DNA from 2 places in the Fusobacterium mortiferum ATCC 9817 genome. Region 2 is predicted to be linked to the other one. Evidence: riboswitches for the same ligand, from Rfam matches in the RefSeq annotation. Region 2 holds a riboswitch; the other holds the start of a gene.
What was found. A riboswitch is a leader RNA that binds a small molecule or an ion and turns the genes downstream of it on or off. The one in region 2 is predicted to bind cyclic di-AMP.
Positions count from the first base shown of each region.

Region 1 (12,462 bases), on a different contig from region 2:
ATGCTCAAATGTTCTGCAATAGGTCCTAGTGCTAAAGCAGGTAGGAATGTAAGAGCACCTATTATTAATATTATAAAGAATAAGATAAATGAAAATGTTAAGTTATCAGTTCTAAATGTAGTTTCTGTAACAGGTACAGATTTTTTCTTGTATAATGAATATCCAACTACAATCATTAATACCATACTGATATATCTTCCTAAAAACATTACTATACCTGTTGTGATATTCCAGAATGTAGTAGAATCTCCTAATCCTTCAAATCCAGAACCATTGTTAGCAGCACTTGAAGTATATTCATATAATACTTGTGATATTCCATGGAATCCAGGATTTGATAGTCCTCCATATCCTAACTCAGTAACTAATGAGATAGCACTTGGTACAAGTATAATAATTGGGTGTACTAGAATTAAAAAAGTAATAATTTGCATCTCTCTTGCTTCTAATTTTTTTCCAAAGAACTCTGGAGTTCTTCCAACCATTAACCCACATAAGAATACTCCTAAAATCATATACATGATTACATTCATAAATCCTACTCCCTTACCTCCAAAGATGCAGTTAAGCATCATATTCCATAATGGCATCATTCCAGCTATTGGAGTAAGCGAGTCATGCATATTATTTACACTTCCTGTTGTAAACGAAGTAGTTATATCAGTGAAAAGTGCAGAAGCTATTAGTCCAAATCTTACCTCTTTCCCTTCCATATTCATTCCTGTAATTCCAAACTCTTTAAATATAGGAGCACCTTGCTGTTCAAAGTAATATATCATAAAGAAAGAGATTAAGAATAATACAAATATTGATAAGAATACATACCAACCTTGTTTTTTATTCTTAGCAACTATACCAAAAGCAACAGTTGTAGCTCCAGGGAAAATCATCATAGACATCATCTCTATATAGTTAGACCATAATGAAATATTTTCAAAGGGGTGTGTAGAGTTTGATGAAAAAAGACCTCCTCCATTAGTTCCTAAGTGTTTGATTGCTTCCCAAGCTGCTGCTGGTCCTAAGGGTATAACTTGATATTTGTCTTCAACAGTTTTTACTATTATTTGTGTATCAAATGTTTGAGGTAAACCACAAAGTACAAGTCCTACACCCACTATGATAGAAGCTGGAAGTAATAATCTAGTTACAGATTTTACTATATCCTCATAGAAATTACCAAGTCTAATTCCCATAACTCCTCTAATAATTGCCATACATATAGCCATACCACTTGCTGCTGAAGTAAACATTAAGTTTATAAGAGCAAGTCTTGAAGCTATTCCATTTAACCACTCACCAGAGTAGTGTTGTAGATTTGTATTAGTAATAAAACTTATTGCTGTGTTGAAAGCAAGTGAAGGTGAATTCCCTTGCATAGTTAAAATTCCATAGGTTAAACAGTACATTACTAAGTTAACTACTAAGAATGATAGAATATAATTTTTTAAACTCATATTTTCACAAGTACATTTTATTGGTTTGAAAATAGGAGCTTCAATTACCGAGAAAATTTTTTCTCCTATAGTTTTCTCATACATAATTATTTTTGCAAGATGTTTACCAACTGGTATTATCAATAAGATAAATGCCAATAGATAAAGAAATAAATTAAATAAAGTCATAATAAATATTCCTCCTTAAAATTTATCTGGATTAAAAAGTACATAAAATAAATAGATAAATAATAAAAATACAATAGTTCCCAAAATATACATAATTCCTCCCTCAACAAATATCTGTCTCAATATAAATTTATTTTTAAATTTGCTACTAACAGAAAACAACAAATTTAATAATTAAAACTGATAGCAATATAGAAAAAGTTAAAATTTTCATGATAATTTCCTCCTTTGAACTAACTAGTATTAACAGAAAATATTAATTTTAAGAGCAGTAATAAAAATTGCTAAAATAAAACATATTAAAATTTTCATTAATCTCATCTCCTAAATGTTTATTTTTAAGTATTTTTTATATAAAAATACTATTTTTTAGAAAAAAAGGTAAAATAAAAACTGCTTTTCAATACTTTTATATAAAGTATCTAAAACAGTTTATTACTTAGGTATAAATTTTCAGAATAAATCCCCTTCATAAATTAACTCAGATAAATAAATATCAGAATAAACTTAAATTATAATTAATTAGTTTGATAAAATATATCTTAATTAGCTAGAGGTTTGTTTTATGATTTTGAATCCTATCACTTTTTTATATGAATGTCAAGAAAAAATAATTTTTTAAAATATTTTTAAAATAAAATTTATTTATCGTTAAAAAAATCTTGACTTTTTATTCGTTAGTAGTATAATCAGAATTGTAAAAAGAATATTACCATTTGCTTAATCTATTTTTAGGATAAAAATAGAGCGGGGGACCCAACCTTCTTGGGGCGTATTTCTCAATTGAGAATAGGATACTTTTCAATCCGAGCCCGACAGCTAACCTCGTCAGCGTTGAAAAGAGCCATGCATTGTGTATTAACACCATGACTTTTTGTTGTGGTGTTATTTTTTTTACAAGCTAGAGGGAATATTATAACTTAAAACTGTTTTAGAGGGAAGTAAATATGTATATTAAAAGTGTCAAATCTAGGATTTTTTTGATATTTATTGTCTTTTTATTTACTATAAGTATCAATAGTATTTGGTCTGTTATCAATTTTAGAAGACTTAATAATTCGATTGAAAGAATATTAGATTCTAATTATAAAAGTATTGTAGCAGCTCAAAAAATGATTGCATCTATTGAAAGACAAGATAGTTTACAGCTTTCATATTTATTTACTAAAGAAAGAGGGTATATAAAAAATTTTACAATTAATAAAAAAGAATTTTTAGTTGCTTTAAAAGATGCCCAAAATAATATAACTGAACAAGGAGAAAGTAAAATAGTAAATCAAATAGCTAAAGAATATGGGGATTATGTTGAAGAATTTAATAATTTTTTATTTTTAAAGGAAAAACAATCTGAATATTATTTTAAGAAAATTTTTCCAAAATTTGAAAATATAAAAAAATTATCTAAAGATTTAGTAAGTGTTAATCAAAATGCTATGTTAATTAAAAGAGATAAAGCTAGTATTACAGCTCAAAAAGCAGTAATATTTACATTTATAGCATCAATTTCTATAATAATTCTAGGTGTTTTTATAATAAGCTATCTTATTGCTAAAATATTAAAACAATTTGATATTTTTGTAGAAAAAATAGAAGGAGTATCTAGTGAAGATTACTCACAAAGAATCCCTGAAAATTTAGATAAAGAATTTAGTAAAATGGGATTAGCATTCAACCAAATGGCACAAAAGTTGGAAAAATATAAAACTATCAATATAAAAAGACTAATGACTGAAAAAAGAAAAGCTGAAGCTATTGTAGAAAGTATAAGTGATGGAATTATAGTAACTGATATGGAAAATAATATAATTTTAGTAAATAGAGCTGCAGAAGAACTTTTAAATATTGAAGAAAAAGAGCTTTTAAAACAACCTTTCTTACATGCTATAAATAATAAAAAAATTTATGATAGTGTACAGGAAATTCTTAATAATGATGAGATAAAATCTACAATGAAACAATTAGAAATATCTCTAAATAAAGGAGAATTAATTACATATTGTAAGGTATTTATTAATTCTATAATAAGTAAGAATGGAGAAAGACTAGGAATAGTAATTCTTCTTCAAGATATTACAAAAGCTAAAGAATTAGACCAAATGAAAGATAATTTTGTTTCTACTGTTTCTCATGAATTTAGAACTCCACTTACTTCAATAGGTATGGCTGTAGAGCTTTTATCTGATAAAAGTATTGGAGAATTAAATGATATACAAAAAGAACTTGTTACTGCAATTAAATTGGATAACGATAGATTAAAATTACTTATAAAAGATTTATTGGATTTATCAAGACTAGAGTCTAGAAAAACTCCTATGAATTTCCAAGAGTGTGATATTAAAAAAATTATAGATTTTGCTATAAAACCTTTAAGAAATCTTTGTGAAAATAAAAATGTCACTTTAGAATTAGGAAATATAGATAATTCTACACCAGTAATAGCAGATTTTAATAAGATTAGTGTAGTTTTAACTAATTTTATAGGGAATGCTATAAAATATGGAAAGGAAGGAGAACCTAATCATATATTAGTAGAAGCATTTAAAAAAGATGAGAATTTAGTAGTTGCTGTAAAAGATGAAGGAAGAGGTATTCCTCAAGACCAACTTGAAAAAATATTTAATAAATATATTCAAGTTAAAGTATCTAACGACGGTAAAATAGAAGGAACAGGACTTGGACTTTCTATAAGTAAAGAAATTATAAAAAATCATAACGGAGAAATTTGGGTAGATAGTAAATTAGGAAAAGGAAGTACTTTTTATTTTTCTCTTAAATGTAAAAAAAATTAATTTTTTAAATTTTAATATATAACTAATATAAAAAATTATAGAGGTGAAAAAAATGGAAAAGAAAAAAATATTAATAATAGATGATGAAAGAAATATAAGAATGACTCTTACTTATTGTCTTGAATCTGAAGGATATCAGGTAGATACAGCTATTAATGGAGAAGAAGGACTAGATATTCTTTTAAATCAAAAAAAAATATATGATTTAATTCTTTTAGACATTAAAATGCCTGGAAAAACAGGAATGGAAGTTTTAAAAGAATTGAGAGAAAATGAAAATAAAAGTAATGTAATAATGATGACAGCTTATGGAACTATAAAAGAAGCTGTTACTGCTATTAAATTAAATGCTATTGATTTTATTAGTAAACCTTTTACTCCAGACCAAATAAAAGCTTTAGTAGCTAAAGTTTTTTCAAGAGAAAATTTACAAGAGGATAAACTTAATACTTTTGAAGAATACATTGAGTTTGCTAAGCTTAATATTATAGAGAAAAAATTTGATAAAGCCATTGAAGCACTTAGAATAGCAATTAGTAAAGAACCTGGACTTCCAGATACCCATAACCTTTTAGGAGTAATTGAAGAATATAAAGGAAATGTTGATGAAGCACAAAAATATTATAGAGCAGCTTTAGCTTTAGACCCATCATATGAACCAGCTAATAGTAATCTTGATAGAATTACAGAATTAGAATCAATAATAAACGATATTAAATTGGGGTAGAAGAATATGAGTAAAATAGAAAATGATTATGTAATAATAATAGGGTGTGGTCGTTTTGGTTCTAATGTAGCTGAATATCTTTCAAGTAAAAGAAAAAGTGTAGTGATAATAGATAAAAATGAAGATAATTTTAATCTTCTCACTGAAAACTTTAGCGGTTTTACAATAGAAGCTGATGGAATGGATGAAGATACCTTAAAAAGTGCTAACATAGAAAAGGCTGCTATATTATTAGCTGCTACTAATAATGATAATACAAATATTATGATAGCTCAGATAGCTAAGAAAATATATAAAGTTCCAACAGTTATAGCTAGAGTATTTGACCCAACAAAACATAAGATTTATGAAAAATATGGAATAGAAACAATAAGTCCAACTCTTTTATCTGTAGAAAAATTTAAAAATTTAATATAAAAGATTTATAATAAGGAGTTTTGATATGAATATAATAATAGTTGGAGAAGGAAAGGAAGTACATTTTTTAATAAAATCTTTTATATCTAAAGGACATCATGTTACTTTAATTATAAATAATAAAGAAATTTGTAGAAAATTTTCTAAAGAACACGAAGAGATAGAAGTAGTTTACGGAGATGCTACTAAACCAACTATCTTAGAAGATGCTGGAGCAATATATGCAAATATAGTAATAGCTTTAACTCAACATGACCCTGATAATTTAATAATATGTCAAATGGCAAAAGAATTATATGGAGTAGCTAGAACTTTTGCTATAGTAAATGACCCTAAAAATGTAGAAATATTTAAAAAACTTGGACTTGATACAATTATAAGTACAGTTAATATAATCTCTTCTATGATAGAACAAAAGATCTCAATTGAAGAGATTACTAATCTTATTTCATTAGATGAAGGTAAATTATCTATATTTGAAATAAAAATTACAGAAACTTCTCCTGTAATTGGAAAAATGTTAAGTGAAATAAAAATTCCAAATAGTGCTATTATAGGTTGTATAATTAGAAAAGAAGAAGCTGTTATTCCTAGAGGAGATACTAAAATTTATTATGATGATAAATTAATTATTCTCTCATTACCTACTGAACAAAGAAAACTTTTTAGTATATTATCAGGTGATAAATAATGAAAGGAGTAGAGATTTTAAAGAGTAGATATAAATTGATATTAGGATATACAGGGGTAATACTTTTAGGAGTAAGCATAGCAATGCTTACTCCATTACTTACTATTCCTTTTTTTTCATATAAAAAGTTAGAGATTTTCGCCTTTATAGCTACTGCTTTTTTTACTGCTGTAATAGGATTTAATCTAAAAAGATTTGTTGCTAAAGAAACAAATGTTACTATGTCTATTCAAGAAGGAGGAATAGTAGTATTATTATCATGGATTACTACTTTAATTTTATCATCTCTTCCTTTTGTAATATCAGGACAACTTAATTTTGTACAAGCTATGTTTGAAGTGGTAAGTGGATATACTACAACAGGGCTATCAGTTGTGGATGTAAGAGAGACTACCCATATGGTTTTACTTTGGAGAAGTGTTATGCAGTTTCTTGGTGGAGTTGGTCTTGTGGTAATTATGCTCTCTGCTATCATTGGTCCACATGGGGTAGGGCTTTATAATGCAGAGGCTCGTTCAGATAAATTAGTACCAAATATAAGAAAAACTACTAAGATGATAATGATAATCTATGTAAGCTATATTATAGGTGGAATTATTTTATATGTTTTAGCTGGAATGCCTATATTTGATGCTATCAATCATTCTATTGCTGCTGTATCTACAGGAGGATTTTCAACTAAATATGAAAGTATTGGATATTACAATAGTACAACAATAGAGCTTATTACAATTATACTTATGGTGTTAGGAACTATTAACTTTGCTGCTCATGCTATACTTTGGAAAGGAAAAGTTAAAGAGTTTTTAAGAATAGGAGAGTTTAAAACTATGTTATTTATGTTTTCTTTATCTATTCCATTAACATTATTTTTTACTACTAAAGATATGTTTGAAAGTTTATCTAAAAGTATTAGAGTAGCTGTATTTGAAATTATCTCTGCTGTATCTACTACAGGATTTTCTACTGTCGGTTATACCGATTGGAATGATTTTGGAATATTTATATTAGTTTTAATGATGATAATAGGAGGAGGAACTGGTTCTACTGCTGGAGGTATTAAGCAATATAGAGTCTATATTTTATTTAAATCTTTATGGTGGAATATAAAAAGTTATGTGTTTCCTAGAAATGTTGTAAAAGAGTATTCAGTAAATAGAGCTGATGGAAAGTTTTATATTTCTGATAAACATATTATAGAAGTTTGTTCTATAACTACTATATATATGATTATGTTTATTATCTCTGTAATTATTCTTATGGCTCATGGCTATGGTATGAGAGAGAGTATATTTGAAATAGCTTCTTGTTTGAGTACAGTAGGGTTATCAATAGGAATTACGTCTCCAAATGCCCCTAATCTAGTTCTTATTATAGAAACTATAATGATGTTTTTAGGTAGACTTGAATTTATAGTAGTTTTTTATTCTATTTTAAGAATAATTAGAGATTTTAAATTTATTAAATCACAAAATTTAGAAAATTAATAAAAAATTATAACTCAAGAATAGCTTTTATTATATTGTTATTCTTGAGTTTTTATATATTGATTAATAAATTAAAAAATAAAAAAGGAGAAAGAGATATGTCAGAAGAAAAAAAGAGACTTACTCCAGAAGAGGCATTAAAAATCTATAACAAAGAAAAAAGAGGGAAATTAAAAATATATCTAGGATATTCTCCAGGAGTAGGTAAAACTTATACTATGCTTAGAGAAGCTAATATCAGAGTAAAAAGAGGAGAAGATATATGTATAGGTTATATTGAACCTCATGATAGAAAAGCTACTACTGAACAAATAGGTATTTTAGAACAAATTCCTACAAAAGACATTGAATATGCAGGAAAAATATATAGAGAGGTAAATGTAAAAAAAATAATTGAAAGACATCCAGATATTGTTTTAATAGATGAACTTGCCCATACTAATATGAAAGGAAGTAAGAATGAAAAAAGATATCAAGATGTTTTAGAAATTTTAGATGCAGGAATTAATGTACATACTACAGTAAATATTCAACATCTTGAAAGTTTGAATGATGTGGTACAAACTATTACAGGTATTGTAGTAAAAGAAACTATTCCTGATACAGTATTAACACAAGCTGATGAAGTAGAAGTTATAGATATATCTTTTGAAAGTTTAAAAGAAAGATTAGAGAGAGGAGAGATTTATAATCTAAATACTGTTTCACAAGCTTTAAAAAACTTCTTTAGAAAAGGAAATTTAAGTGCTTTAAGAGAAATTGCTCTTCGTCAAATAGCTCAAGAAGTAGATAATAATCTTAACGAATATATGAATAATAAAAATATCAAAACAAACTGGCACACAACAGAGAGAGTTTTAGTATCAATCTCATCAAGTCCTAAAGCTAGTAAAGTAATTAGATATGGAGCAAGAATTGCTCAAAGATATAGATGTGAATTTTATGTAATATGTGTAGAAGAAAAAAGTCTTTTATCAAAAGGTTATTCTTTAGAAGATTGGAAAATTATTGAAAAGCATGAGGAACTAGCTAGAAATTTAGGTGCAGAGACAATAAGATTGCAAGGAAAAAATATAGTAAAAGAAATATTAAAATTCTCAGAAGAGAAAAGAATTACTCAAATAGTTTTAGGACATAGTAAGAGAAATAAATTAACTACATTTTTTAAGGGATCGATTATAAACAAAATTATTGAACATTCAAAAGGAACTGAAATAAGAATTATTCCTTGGGATTTATAATTTATTTTTTCAAATTATTTTAAATTCTATTATAAATTAATAAAATAATTCAAAAATTTATCAATAAGTATATGTTTTGATTATAAATATAGTAATATTTTTTGAATATGGTATAATATAATCATAAAAAATAGAAAGGAGAGTTTATGAAAATAGGAATTTTACAAATAAATATTTGTAAGGATATAAATGAAAATATTATTAAAATTTCAAAAATAATTTCTAATAATAATGCTGATATATTTATTTTACCTGAACTCTCAGATAGGGGATATCTTTATAACAATAGAGAAGAACTTTTTTCTATAGCTACAGAATTAGAAAAAAATATCTTAATAAATAAGTTGAAAAATATAACATTAGAAAATAAAAAATCTGTAATAGTTGGAGTAGCTGAAAAAGATGGAGATAAAATATATAACTCTGCTATTGTAATAGATAAAGGATATTTAATTGGAACATATAGAAAGATTCATTTAACTGATTTTGAAAAGAATTTTTTTGAAACTGGAAAAGAAAATAAAGTTTTTGAAGTTCAAGGAGTAAGTATAGGTCTTCAAGTATGTTTTGATGTATGGTTCCCAGAGATATCAAGAGAACAAATAGACTTAGGAGCTAATTTAATTTTTATTTCGGGTAATTTTGGTGGAGTAACAACATATGAAATTTATAAAATAAGAGCTATTGAGAATTTAACTCCAATTATTCTTTGTAATCGTGTTGGGAAAGAAGTGAATAATAATTTATCGGCTACCTTTTTAGGAAATAGTACTATTTATAATTATGATGGAACTCAATTAATTTTTCCTTTAAAAGAAAAGGAAAGATATTTAGAATTTGATATACAAGAATTTAGAAAAAATTCAAATATAATGTGTAAAGATTTTAATTTTGAGAGAAAAAAAGAGTATTTTTGTAGAAAAGAAAGAAAAAATACTGAAATATCTAAAAAGCAAATATAATCCTATAAGTATATTTATCTATAACACTTTTGATAAAGAAATAAATAATCAAAACAATAATTTTAATTCATTAATTATAGTAAATAAAAAAAGCAGCTTTTTAGGGCTGCTTTTCTATTATACGGCCATTTTGCGGCCAATTTCTTATTTTCACTATCTGGAAGTAGCTATTTTAACTAGTTTCAGCTATTCTAGCTCCTATTCCCATTCGCTACGTTTAAATATATATCAGTTCACAACTTCTCATTTTTTCTACATTCCATTTTATCTATTTTATTTATTTTTAATAATTTTATAAGTTTTTTATGATTTTCATTGTCAAAATATTGTCAAACTTTATGTTATAATTTTAAATATTTAATAATAAAATAAAGTTATTATTTCCTAATTTTAACTCTTGAATAAATATAAGAAAAACTCCACTAAGACAAAGTATTATTGAAATAACTAGAACTTTCTTTTCTAATATTTTTATTTTTTTTTCATCTTCACTCAAACTAAAAAAAGATTTTATTAGCAAAATTAAACTGGATACTCCCATTAATACTACCCCATTTATTAATAAGACCCCTCCAAACTTTGAAAAAATTTTTTCTCCTTTTATTAACTCAAATACAGAAGTGGCATTAATACTAATTAAAGAAAAAATAGCTAAAAATATACCCATTGTAGATATGCTATATAAAGTTGAATCTTTATATTTCTTCTTTAACCCCTCATTTTCTTTCTTTAATTTTTCTAACTCTTCATATCTATTACTTAGCTCTACATTCAGCTCTTTTAAAGTTTGTTCACTTTTATTCAAAGATGTTATAATTTTTGAATGTTTATTATCAATTTTCTTTAAATATTCCATTTCTAAATTTTTCCCTATAACTTCAAGTAATACTTCTGTATCGTTTGATGAATTACAAATTATAGTAGGCTTAATTATTAGATAAACCTCTTCGCAATATTCTTTTAAAAAGTTTCTTAGTTTTAGCTTTTGAATTTTTTCTTCTTTGATAATTCCATCATATATTTTAAAAAGTTCATTTAGCTCTCTTGATAATAAGGAATATTGAAAAGGCTGGTCTAAAATTGGGAATCCAAATTTCTTAAAAAGAAAAATTATTTTAGCTTCATCACTATCAAACAAAATATAATCATTACTATTCCCATTATAAAGAGCTAACATCTTTTTATTTTTTAATACAGAAAATAAAAATTTTTTTAATCTCTCTTCTATAAAACTTTTATTATCATTATCTGGAATTAGTTTAAATTCTTTTATTACATCCTCAGAGAGAGAACTAATAAATTCATCCATTTTAAATATATTCCCATTTAAATCTGTTAAATATTTATCTATTTTAGTATATAATCCCATATTTTCCTCTTTAAAATATTTATTTTACTTTATCTCATATCCTCCAAAAACTTTGGGAGCTGCTACTTCATTTCCACTTTTACTCATAAAAAATACAACTACATTTTCATTATTAGCTGCTTGATAATTTTTTACAGCTAATTCTTTAAAAGCTAACGATAGTTGAGTTACTAATTTCTCTTTTTGAGATAAAGATAAATTATACCATCCATCTCCTACAACTATATTAATTCTTATTGAATAGTTTGTCAATTCTAGTATCTGTATATCATTTACAATACTTTTTGGAACATCTTTAAAAGTATTAATTATTATATAATTAAAATTATCTTTATTTTCAGCTCTTAAAACTTCATAGCTTGGATATGGTATTTGTTTGTATTTTAAAATACCATTATATCCTTTTAAATGATTTTCTTGAATAAAAACTCCTTCCATTTTTTCTCCATGTTCTCCATATAGAGCTTTTATATTTTTAGGCTGGATTATCTCATCAGAATTAAATCTAAACATTGCCATTGCTGAAAGGTAACCATGATTCCAATCACTAATATCTGCTATAAATTCTCCTTTACCATCTTTTATAACAATGTTTTGGACATTAAAAGTTGGCTCTTTTCCCTTGTAACCTACTAGTGTTGTTTCTAATATTGCTCCATCTGGAACATTAGCTGTTATCTCTAACTTTATCTTTCCATCTGATATTTGTGGAGCTATTTTTCCATCAAAACTAGTGCCATATTTCATTTCAAGAATTTTTTCATTACTATTTCTATTTATAAAGATACAACCTAAAAATACTACTAAAAAAGTTAAAATTATTAGCAACCATTTTTTCTTTACTTCTTTTTTGTATCCAGAATCTTTATTAAGTTTTTTTAATTTCTTTTCATCCAAATATTTAATTATACATTCACTTCCATTAAATATTTTTTCTTGATTATCTCCTATTTTATTTTTTAAATTTTTTAAAATTTCATAACATATAATAGTTTTATCTTTATTAGTTGAATCTATTTTTAAATATGTTGCAACATATTTAAGATTATAAGAAGGTATATTCTTATAAATATATCTTACTAGTGATAATAAATCTATAAACTCATGTGAAAAAATAGAGTTTTTATATCGTTTAAAATTAAAACCTATAAATTTAC
Region 1 covers NZ_GL987988.1:639,532-651,993, reverse strand. The annotation lists gene kdpA (potassium-transporting ATPase subunit KdpA) at 1-1,622, opposite strand, end outside; gene kdpF (K(+)-transporting ATPase subunit F) at 1,638-1,715, opposite strand; cyclic di-AMP (ydaO/yuaA leader) riboswitch at 2,330-2,471, shown strand; gene FMAG_RS04090 (HAMP domain-containing sensor histidine kinase) at 2,570-4,411, shown strand; gene FMAG_RS04085 (response regulator) at 4,464-5,138, shown strand; gene FMAG_RS04080 (potassium channel family protein) at 5,145-5,555, shown strand; gene FMAG_RS04075 (potassium channel family protein) at 5,581-6,246, shown strand; gene FMAG_RS04070 (TrkH family potassium uptake protein) at 6,246-7,733, shown strand; gene FMAG_RS04065 (sensor protein KdpD) at 7,832-8,974, shown strand; gene FMAG_RS04060 (carbon-nitrogen hydrolase family protein) at 9,121-9,936, shown strand; gene FMAG_RS04055 (hypothetical protein) at 10,286-11,305, opposite strand; gene FMAG_RS13230 (3'-5' exonuclease) at 11,330-12,462, opposite strand, start outside.
Region 1: linked by a shared signal. The riboswitch ahead of FMAG_RS04090 (HAMP domain-containing sensor histidine kinase) and the one ahead of FMAG_RS14165 (ABC transporter permease) in region 2 are both predicted to bind cyclic di-AMP.

Region 2 (9,239 bases):
TTTTATAGCTTGACCTACAAGCATAGATACTCCATCTACACATTTTAAACTACAATTTTTTGCTAATTGTAAAAACTTTGTAGTCTTAGGATTATATACAATATCAACAGCTATATCAAAACGCTTTAAAATTTCCTCATCTAGTGGAGAGCTATCTATATTAGGATACATCCCTAAAGGAGTAGTATTTACAACAATATCTCCACCTATTATATTTTCATAAGATACTACCTCTATATTTCTAAATCTATTTTTCAACTCTCTTCTCTTTGATTCCACATCTCTTGTTACTACAACTATCTCTTTAGCTCCTAAGTCATGTAGAGCTACTATCACAGATTTTGAAGCCCCACCACTTCCTAGAACATAGCATATTTTTCCTTTTACTTTGACATCATGTTTTTCTAGCATCTCTACGACCCCATAGTAATCACTATTATATCCGTAGCTTTCACCATTTTTTATTTTCACTAGATTTACAGCTCCAATTTTTTCTGCCTCCTCAGAGATAAAATCAAGTTGGCTCATCACAATCTCTTTATAAGGAATAGTTATATTAAATCCTTTTATCCCTTTTTCTTCCATTAATTTTAAAATATCTTTTCCATCTTCAATCTCATACAGTGAGTACTCTGCTTCTACTCCAAGCTTATCAAAAATATAGTTATGTATCTCTGGAGATAGTGAGTGCCCCAATTTTTTTCCCACAAGACCATATTTATTCATATCTGCCTCCTGCTTCATATATCTTATCTAACAATGCTATTGCCATTATTGATTCTATTACCACTACTGCTCTCGGTACTATACAAGGGTCATGTCTTCCCTCTATTTCTAATTCACAATCTTTTTTATCTTTTATATTTATTGTATGTTGAAGCTTAGAAATAGATGGAGTAGGTTTTATAGCAACTTTAAAATTTATAGGCATTCCATTGGATATCCCCCCTAATATTCCTCCGTTATTATTGGATTTAGTTTTCACTATACTATTTTTATAGTAGTATTCATCATTTACTTCACTACCATAATATTTTGCTATATCAAATCCTTTTCCAAACTCTATTCCTTTTACAGCTGGTACAGAAAAAGCTAAATGAGCTATACTACTCTCTAATGAATCAAAAAATGGCTCTCCCAATCCTGCTGGTACTCCTATGGCAAAACATTCTATAGTTCCACCAACAGAGTCTTGATTCATTCTAGCTCTCTCTATCTCCTCTTTTATCTCTACTATTTTCTTTTCATCTAAAATAGCCAGCTCTTTTTTAGCCAGCTCATCAAAAAGCTCTTTAGATAATCTATCTTCATTTGGTGTTTCTAATTCTATATTTTTTATACTCTTTATCATAGCTCCTACATATATTCCCTTTTTAGCTAAGATACTCTTAGCCAAGCTTCCAGCAAAAACAAGTGGGGCTGTTATTCTTCCAGAAAAATGACCTCCACCTCTTACATCATTATATCCTCTATATTTTATATATGCTGAATAATCACTATGACTAGGTCTCATTACCTCTTTTAATTTTGAATAATCTTTAGATTTTTTATCTTCATTTCTAATAATTGCACAAAGAGGAGCTCCTGTAGTCTTACCGTCACAGATTCCACTTAAAATCTCAAAGCTATCACTCTCTTTTCTTTGAGTAGAAAAACTATTTTTCCCTGGTGCTCTCCTTCCCATATCTCTCTCTATGCTTTCAAAATCTATATCTATACCACTAGCTAATCCATCTATATTTATCCCTATTGCTTTTCCGTGAGATTCCCCAAAAATTGATAATCTCAAACTATGTCCCCAATTAGCTCCCATACTCTTCTCCTCTCTCTATTCTTCTAACATAATTATACCACATTTTATCAATTTAATGACGTAAATTTAAAATCATCTTATATGATAAGTTTCTTATAGTATTTTTTTCAAAAATATGATATAATAAGGTCTAAAATTAATTTGTGGAGGGAAAATTTTTATGAAATTAAAATCTTTAATAGCAGGAGTAGCACTACTGTCTTCTGTTTCTTTTGCTGCTACACAAGGAGCTCAATTTTCAGTATTACCAGGAGTTCAATTTGGAGCTACTAAATACGACTCAATAGATGGATTCAGTTTTAATGTTCTTGGTGCTGAAAACCAAAATGTTTCAGGGGTAGATTTATCTCTTATTGGTTATAGAAAAGTCAATGGTAATTTTAATGGATTACACCTTTCACTTTTCTTTGAAGCTTTTAGAGTAGATGGAAATATGAGAGGAATCTCTTTAGCTCTTTGGAATGATGTTAAAGGAGATGTAAATGGTGGAAATCTTGGACTTGTAAATACAGTTGGAGGAAATGCTACTTTCCAATTAGGTGGACTTAATATGGTTAATCAAGAAGCTATGGTTCAAATTGGTTTTGTTAACTATGCTCAACAAGTGGGAGGGCTTCAATTCGGATTTGTCAATGCTACTAAAAAACTAGAAGGATTACAAGTAGGACTTATCAACTATGCTGAAAATGGAGTATTCCCTGTTTTACCTATTGTAAACTTTAGAAAAATATTATTTTAAAAATAGAGTGGTTTTCCCACTCTATCTTTGTTTATTTATGTTTATTATTATTCCCAAGGCTGAAAATACTGTTATAAGAGAACTTCCTCCTGAACTAAAAAATGGCATAGGTATTCCAAATACAGGAAGTATTCCTAAAGCAACAGAAAGATTTATAACCATTTGAATTATTATATATCCTCCAATTCCTATTGCTAAATATTTTCCAAAATAATCCTTTGTTTCCACAGCTGTTTTTTGAATAATATTAAAAAGCAATAGAAATATTGTCAAAAGAAGTAACATTCCTATAAATCCAAACTCCTCACCATAGGAAGCAAGGATAAAGTCAGTTTTTATCTCTGGCAAATAGCTATACTTCTGTACTCCATTTCCATATCCCTTACCTACTAATCCACCACTTCCAAAAGCTATAAGAGATTGCCCCACTTGATATCCTATTCCATAGTCATATTCATTTTTCAAAAGACCATTTAAAAAACTTCCAACTCTCTTTATTTTATAACTCTCATTTGATAAGTCAGTTAGATTACTTACATAGTAAAATAGACCTCCTATTGATACTAAAACAGCTCCTACACTTCCTACTATCAATTTCATATTTAATCTACTCATAAACAACATAAAAGCAAATATCCCCAAATAGTGTATTGATGTTCCCAAATCTTTTTGTAGATTTATTAATAGCATAAATATTCCCATAACTGGTAACAAAGAAAATAGTATTTTTTTATCGTTGTATCTTTCCTCTTCACATTTTTCCATAATATGGGCTATTATTATAATAAATGGCAATTTCATCATCTCTGATGGCTGCACACTAAAAGAACCAAATCTTATCCAACCTATTGCTCCATTTACATGAGGTATTACCCTTGATAATGATGGTATTTTACTTCCTATTATAATTATAATAAATATAATTGTAGATAATAAAAATAAAATTCCACTTATTTTATTTTTATTATATAATTTGTAATTTATCTTTGAAGTAATTATAAAACAGATTATCCCTAAAATTATATAGATAAAATGGTTTCTAATAACCTTTATTCCTTCAAAGTAGATACTATAAAAACTTGCACTAGCCATATTTAAGTTGCTCAATATAACCAAAAAGAAAAGAAGAAGAACTATTCCTCTATTTCTTGCTCTTTTTCTCTTTTCTTTATCTATTTTTTTCAAAGTTCTATTTATTTGATTTCTTTTATAATAAGGATTTTCTGTTTCTAATTTGACTTTGTCCATTCTTTATATCCCTCCAAAGAAATTCTATAAAAATGTTTTTCTTAAATACTTAGCTACTCCATTATCTATATTTTTACCTATCATCTCATTATTAGGAAGCTTTTCTCTAAGTCTTTGAGCACAATTTCCCATAAGAAGTCCCTTACCTACTTCACTTAACATCTCATAGTCATTTAATCCATCACCAAAAGCCATAGTATTTTCTAATGGAATATTAAGTTTTTCCATAATATTTTTTACAGCTTCTCCCTTTGTTACATTTTTTGTCATAAGTTCCAAACACTCTGGTCCAGATAGTGTTATTGAAACCTTATCTCCTATTACCTCTTCAAAATACTTTTCTAGCTTAAATAGTTCCTCTTGATTTTTGCTGATAAAAAATATTTTTATAAATTTTTCTCCAACTATTTTAGAGAAATCCTTTACCTCATATAAAAATCCACTCTCTTTATGAAACTCTATATACTCCTCTTTATGCTCTTCAACATACCATTTTGTATCTGTATATATATGTCTTTCAATCTCTTTGTTACACTTAACATTTAAAATAAAATTAGCTGTCTCTTCATCAATATTTCTCTCATATACTTCATTATTATGCTCATCATGTATTCTAGCTCCATTTGAACTGATAAGATATGAGTCTAATCCCAATTGTTTTTTTATTGCTAAAGCATCTAAGTGATGTCTTCCAGTAGCTATAAATATCTTTTTACCTGTATCTTTAACCTTTTTTATAACTTCCTTTGTTTCATCTGATAATTGATGTTTTTCATTTAAAAGTGTTCCATCTAAATCACAAACTATTGCTTCATATTTCATAAACTTAACTCCTCATCTTTTTTATTTTTATACCTTAATATAATACCATTATTTTTTTTTTTGAAAAGTAATTTTTTTTATTGACATTTTTTTTAAAATATGATATTATTACTTTTGTTGATGAGACGGAATATAGCGCAGTCCGGTAGCGCATCTGCCTTGGGAGCAGGGGGCCGCAAGTTCGAATCTTGCTATTCCGACCATCTTAAATTGGGGTGTCGCCAAGCGGTAAGGCAACGGACTTTGACTCCGTCATGCGTTGGTTCGAATCCAGCCACCCCAGCCATTTGCAATCAACCACTCAAATTATTGAGTGGCTTTTTTTTATCCTAATCAAAATAATTTTCCTATCTTCTTATTTTTAATTCAACTTAAGTTATTTTAAATTTTTTAATTATGTAATCTTCAATTTTATTTTTCTCTTCTATTCTATTTTTCAATATTCTATGCTATAATTGAAAAAAATATTATGAGGTGAATACTGTGGATAGTAGAATATTAAAATTAGCAAAAAATCTTGTTTCTCACTCTTGTAGAGTACAAAAAGGAGAAAAAGTTTTAATAGAAATTTTTGGAGATACTCCTAAAAATCTAGCAAAAGCATTAGTTAAAGAGATTCATTTAGTTAGAGGATTACCTTTCGTCACTTTAAAAGACCAATCTATTACTAGAGAGCTTTTAAAATCTTCTACTAAAGAGCAACTAGAACTAATGGCAAAATATGAGCTAGAAAGAATGAAAGATATGGACTGCTATATAGGGATCAGAGGTAGTGACAATACAGCAGAACTATCTGATGTAGAAGATGAAAAAATGAGAATGTATTCAGATATCTTTATGCTACCTGTACATTTAAAAGAAAGAGTTAATAATACTAAATGGGTAGTACTAAGATATCCTAATAACTCAATGGCACAGCTTGCAAATACATCATTAGAAAATTTTGAAGATTTTTACTTTGATGTATGTTGTCTTGATTATTCTAAAATGGAAAAAGCTATGGACAGCTTGAGTTCTCTTTTAAATAGATCAGATAGAGTTAGAATAGTAGGTCCTGGAACAGATATCAGTTTTTCTATTAAAGGAATGCCTAATGTTAAATGTTACGGACTTAGAAATATTCCAGATGGAGAACTTTATACTGCTCCAGTAAGAGAAAGTGTCAATGGTGTAATCTCATACAACACTCCATCTGTTTATGAAGGATTTACTTTTGAAAATATAGTATTTGAGTTTAAAGATGGTAAAATTGTAAAAGCTACTGCTAATAATACAGAAAAATTAAATGAAATTTTAAACTCTGATGAGGGAGCTAGATATATTGGAGAGTTTGCTTTTGGAGTAAACCCATATATTCTAAAACCTATGAAAGATACTCTATTTGACGAAAAAATATCTGGAAGTATTCACTTTACTCCTGGACAAGCTTATAAACAAGCTGACAATGGAAATAAATCTAGTATTCACTGGGATTTAGTTCTTATCCAAAGACCAGAGTTTGGTGGTGGAGAGATTTGGATAGATGATATATTAATTAGAAAAGATGGTATCTTTGTTTTAGATGAATTAAAAGCTTTAAATCCAGAAAATTTAAAATAAATTAAGGTGGTGTTTTATGCTTATAACTATAGATATTGGAAATACTCATATTGTAACAGGAATCTTTGATGAAAAAGGAAATACTCTTCTTACATTTAGAGTTTCTACAAATGATAAATTGACAGAAGATGAATATTTCTCTTATTTTAGAAATATTTCAAAATTTAATGGAATTGAAATAAGAAAAGTTAGTGGAATAGTTGTTTCTTCAGTTGTTCCCAATCTTATAACTATTTTCCAATTCTTTGGAAGAAAATATTTTAATATTGAGCCTATGATAGTAGACTTAGAAAAAAATCTACCTTTTACATTTGCTAGTAATATGAATCCTACTGGATTTGGTGCTGATAGAATAATTGATATTGTCCAAGCTCTTGAAGAGTATCCTGATAAAAATCTTATCATCATAGACTTAGGTACTGCTACAACTTTTGATGTATTAAAGAAAAATGTCTATGTTGGAGGAGCAATACTTCCTGGAATTGAGATGAGCATCAATGCTCTTTGTGGTAACACAGCAAAACTTCCTAAGGTAAAATTTACAACACCTGAATGTGCATTAGGTTCTGATACTATTTCTCAAATCCAATCTGGTATATTCTATGGATATGCTGGACAGATAAAACATATTATCAGAAAAATGAAAGAGGAAGTAGGAGAAGAGTGCTTTGTAGTTGCTACTGGTGGACTTGGAAAAATCTTATCTGCTGAAATTGATGAGATAGATGTATACAAAGCAGATTTAAGTATAAAAGGTCTATATACTCTATATCAAAATAATAAAACAAAATAAAATTATTTTTTCTTTAAATTTGACTCTTTATAAAAAATCTTGTATAATGTACATGTGCAAATTGCTTAATTTATATCTTTATTATGATATAAAGCGGGGGACCCACTTTTTTGGGGCGAATTTCCTTTATGGAATAGGATACTTTTCAATCCGAGTCCGGCAGCTAACCTCGTCAGCATTGAAAAGAGTTGAGGCTTTATTTTGTTATATTTTTAATTTTACAAATTAAAACACCATGACTCTAGCCTGGTGTTTTTTTGTACAATTTTTTAGGAGGTTTACTTATGGATTTTTTTACTTATATTATACAAGAACGAGCTCAGATTATATCTCTTTTAGTAGAACATATAAATCTTACACTGATATCTGTACTTGTAGCTATTCTTATTGGAGTTCCCATGGGGATTTTAATAAGTCATTTTAAAAAAATAAATAAAACAGTTATGGGAATTGCTAATACTATTCAAGCTATTCCAAGTATGGCACTCTTAGGTTTTCTTATTCCTTTTTTAGGTATTGGAGTTATGCCATCTATCTTTATGGTAGTACTTTACTCTTTACTACCTATTATAAAAAATACTTATACAAGTATTGAAGGAATAAACCCACAGATGATAGAAGCAGCTGAAGGAATTGGACTTACAAAATTACAAATACTTTTTAAAATTCAAATCCCAATGGCTCTTCCTGTTATAATGGCAGGTGTACGTATCTCTGCTGTTACAGCTGTTGGACTTATGACTATTGCTGCCTTTGTAGGAGCTGGTGGATTAGGATTTTTAGTATTCTCTGGAATAAGAACAGCCAATACATATCAAATTTTAGCTGGAGCTATTCCAGCTTGTATATTGGCTCTATTTATTGACTGGACAGCAGCTATTATAGAAAAAATAGTTGTTCCTAAAGGAATAGTTAGTGGAGAGGAGGAAAATAAAAAATCCCTTTCTTACATAAACTAATTTTAACTCTTGCTGTTTTTTTAATCTTATTTTCTAGTGGAAAGAATATTGTTAAAAACTTTATAGCTCCACAAGAAAAAGTAGTTACTATTGCAAGTAAAGATTATACAGAACAAATTCTTCTTGGTAATATGTTAGCAGATTTAATTGAAGATAAAACAGATATCAAAGTTAATAGAAAGTTAGCCTTAGGAGGAACTCAAGTTATTTTTGGTGCTTTAAATAAAGGAGAAGTAGATATGTATATGGAATATACTGGAACTATGTTTGCTGATATGTTAAAGCATAACCCTATAGCTGAAAATGTTAAATCTTCTGATGTTTATTCTATATCAAAAAAAGAGATAGAAGAGAAGTATGATGTATTAGTTGGAAAGGAGATTTCAGCTAATAATACATACAGATTAGCTGTTAGAAAAGAAACTGCTGATAAATATAACTTAGAAAATATCAGTGATTTAATTAAAGTTGCTCCACAATTAACTATCTCATCTACATTTGAATTTACAAATAAACATGATGGGTTACCTGGACTTTTAGAAGCTTATCCAGGACTGAAATTTAAAAACTCTCTATCTATAGATGGAGCTCTTCGTTATCAGGCTATTGCTAATAAAGAGAGTGATGTAATAGATGCCTTTGCTACTGATGGATTAATATCTACATATAATTTAGTAGTTTTAGATGATGATAAAGAGTTTTTCTTACCTTACCATGCTGTACCATTAATAAGAGAAGATATTGCTAATAAATATCCTGAGTTAAAAAATATAGCTGATTCACTTGTTGATGTTTTAACAGATGAAGTAATGAGAGAATTAAATAATCAAGTAGATACATACAAAAGAGAACCTCAAGAAGTAGCTCATGAGTTTTTAATCGAAAGAGGTCTAATATCTAAATAATTTTAGATATTAAAAGGAGGTATGAAATGATAGAATTTATAGGAGTAAATAAAATATTTAAAAATAATATAGTTTTACACGATATAAATTTAAAAATAGAAGATAAAAGTATTACAGTTTTTGTAGGTCCATCTGGTTGTGGAAAAACTACTACACTAAAAATGATAAATGGACTTATCAAACCTACATCTGGAAAAATCCTTATAGATGGAGAGGATATTTCTAAAAAAAATATTATTGATTTAAGAAGAGGAATAGGATATGTTATCCAACAGACAGGTCTTTTCCCTCATATGACAATAAAAGAAAATATCGAATTAGTAGCTAAGTTAGAAAAAGTTCCAGAGTTAGAAAGAGAAGA
Region 2 covers NZ_GL987994.1:490,031-499,269, reverse strand. The annotation lists gene aroE (shikimate dehydrogenase) at 1-726, opposite strand, end outside; gene aroC (chorismate synthase) at 719-1,813, opposite strand; gene FMAG_RS11975 (LA_2272 family surface repeat-containing protein) at 1,974-2,552, shown strand; gene FMAG_RS11970 (FtsW/RodA/SpoVE family cell cycle protein) at 2,574-3,800, opposite strand; gene FMAG_RS11965 (Cof-type HAD-IIB family hydrolase) at 3,825-4,622, opposite strand; tRNA gene FMAG_RS11960 (tRNA-Pro) at 4,749-4,825, shown strand; tRNA gene FMAG_RS11955 (tRNA-Gln) at 4,834-4,908, shown strand; gene FMAG_RS11950 (aminopeptidase) at 5,106-6,221, shown strand; gene FMAG_RS11945 (type III pantothenate kinase) at 6,238-7,014, shown strand; cyclic di-AMP (ydaO/yuaA leader) riboswitch at 7,067-7,207, shown strand; gene FMAG_RS14165 (ABC transporter permease) at 7,299-7,973, shown strand; gene FMAG_RS14160 (glycine betaine ABC transporter substrate-binding protein) at 8,105-8,878, shown strand; gene FMAG_RS11935 (betaine/proline/choline family ABC transporter ATP-binding protein) at 8,905-9,239, shown strand, end outside.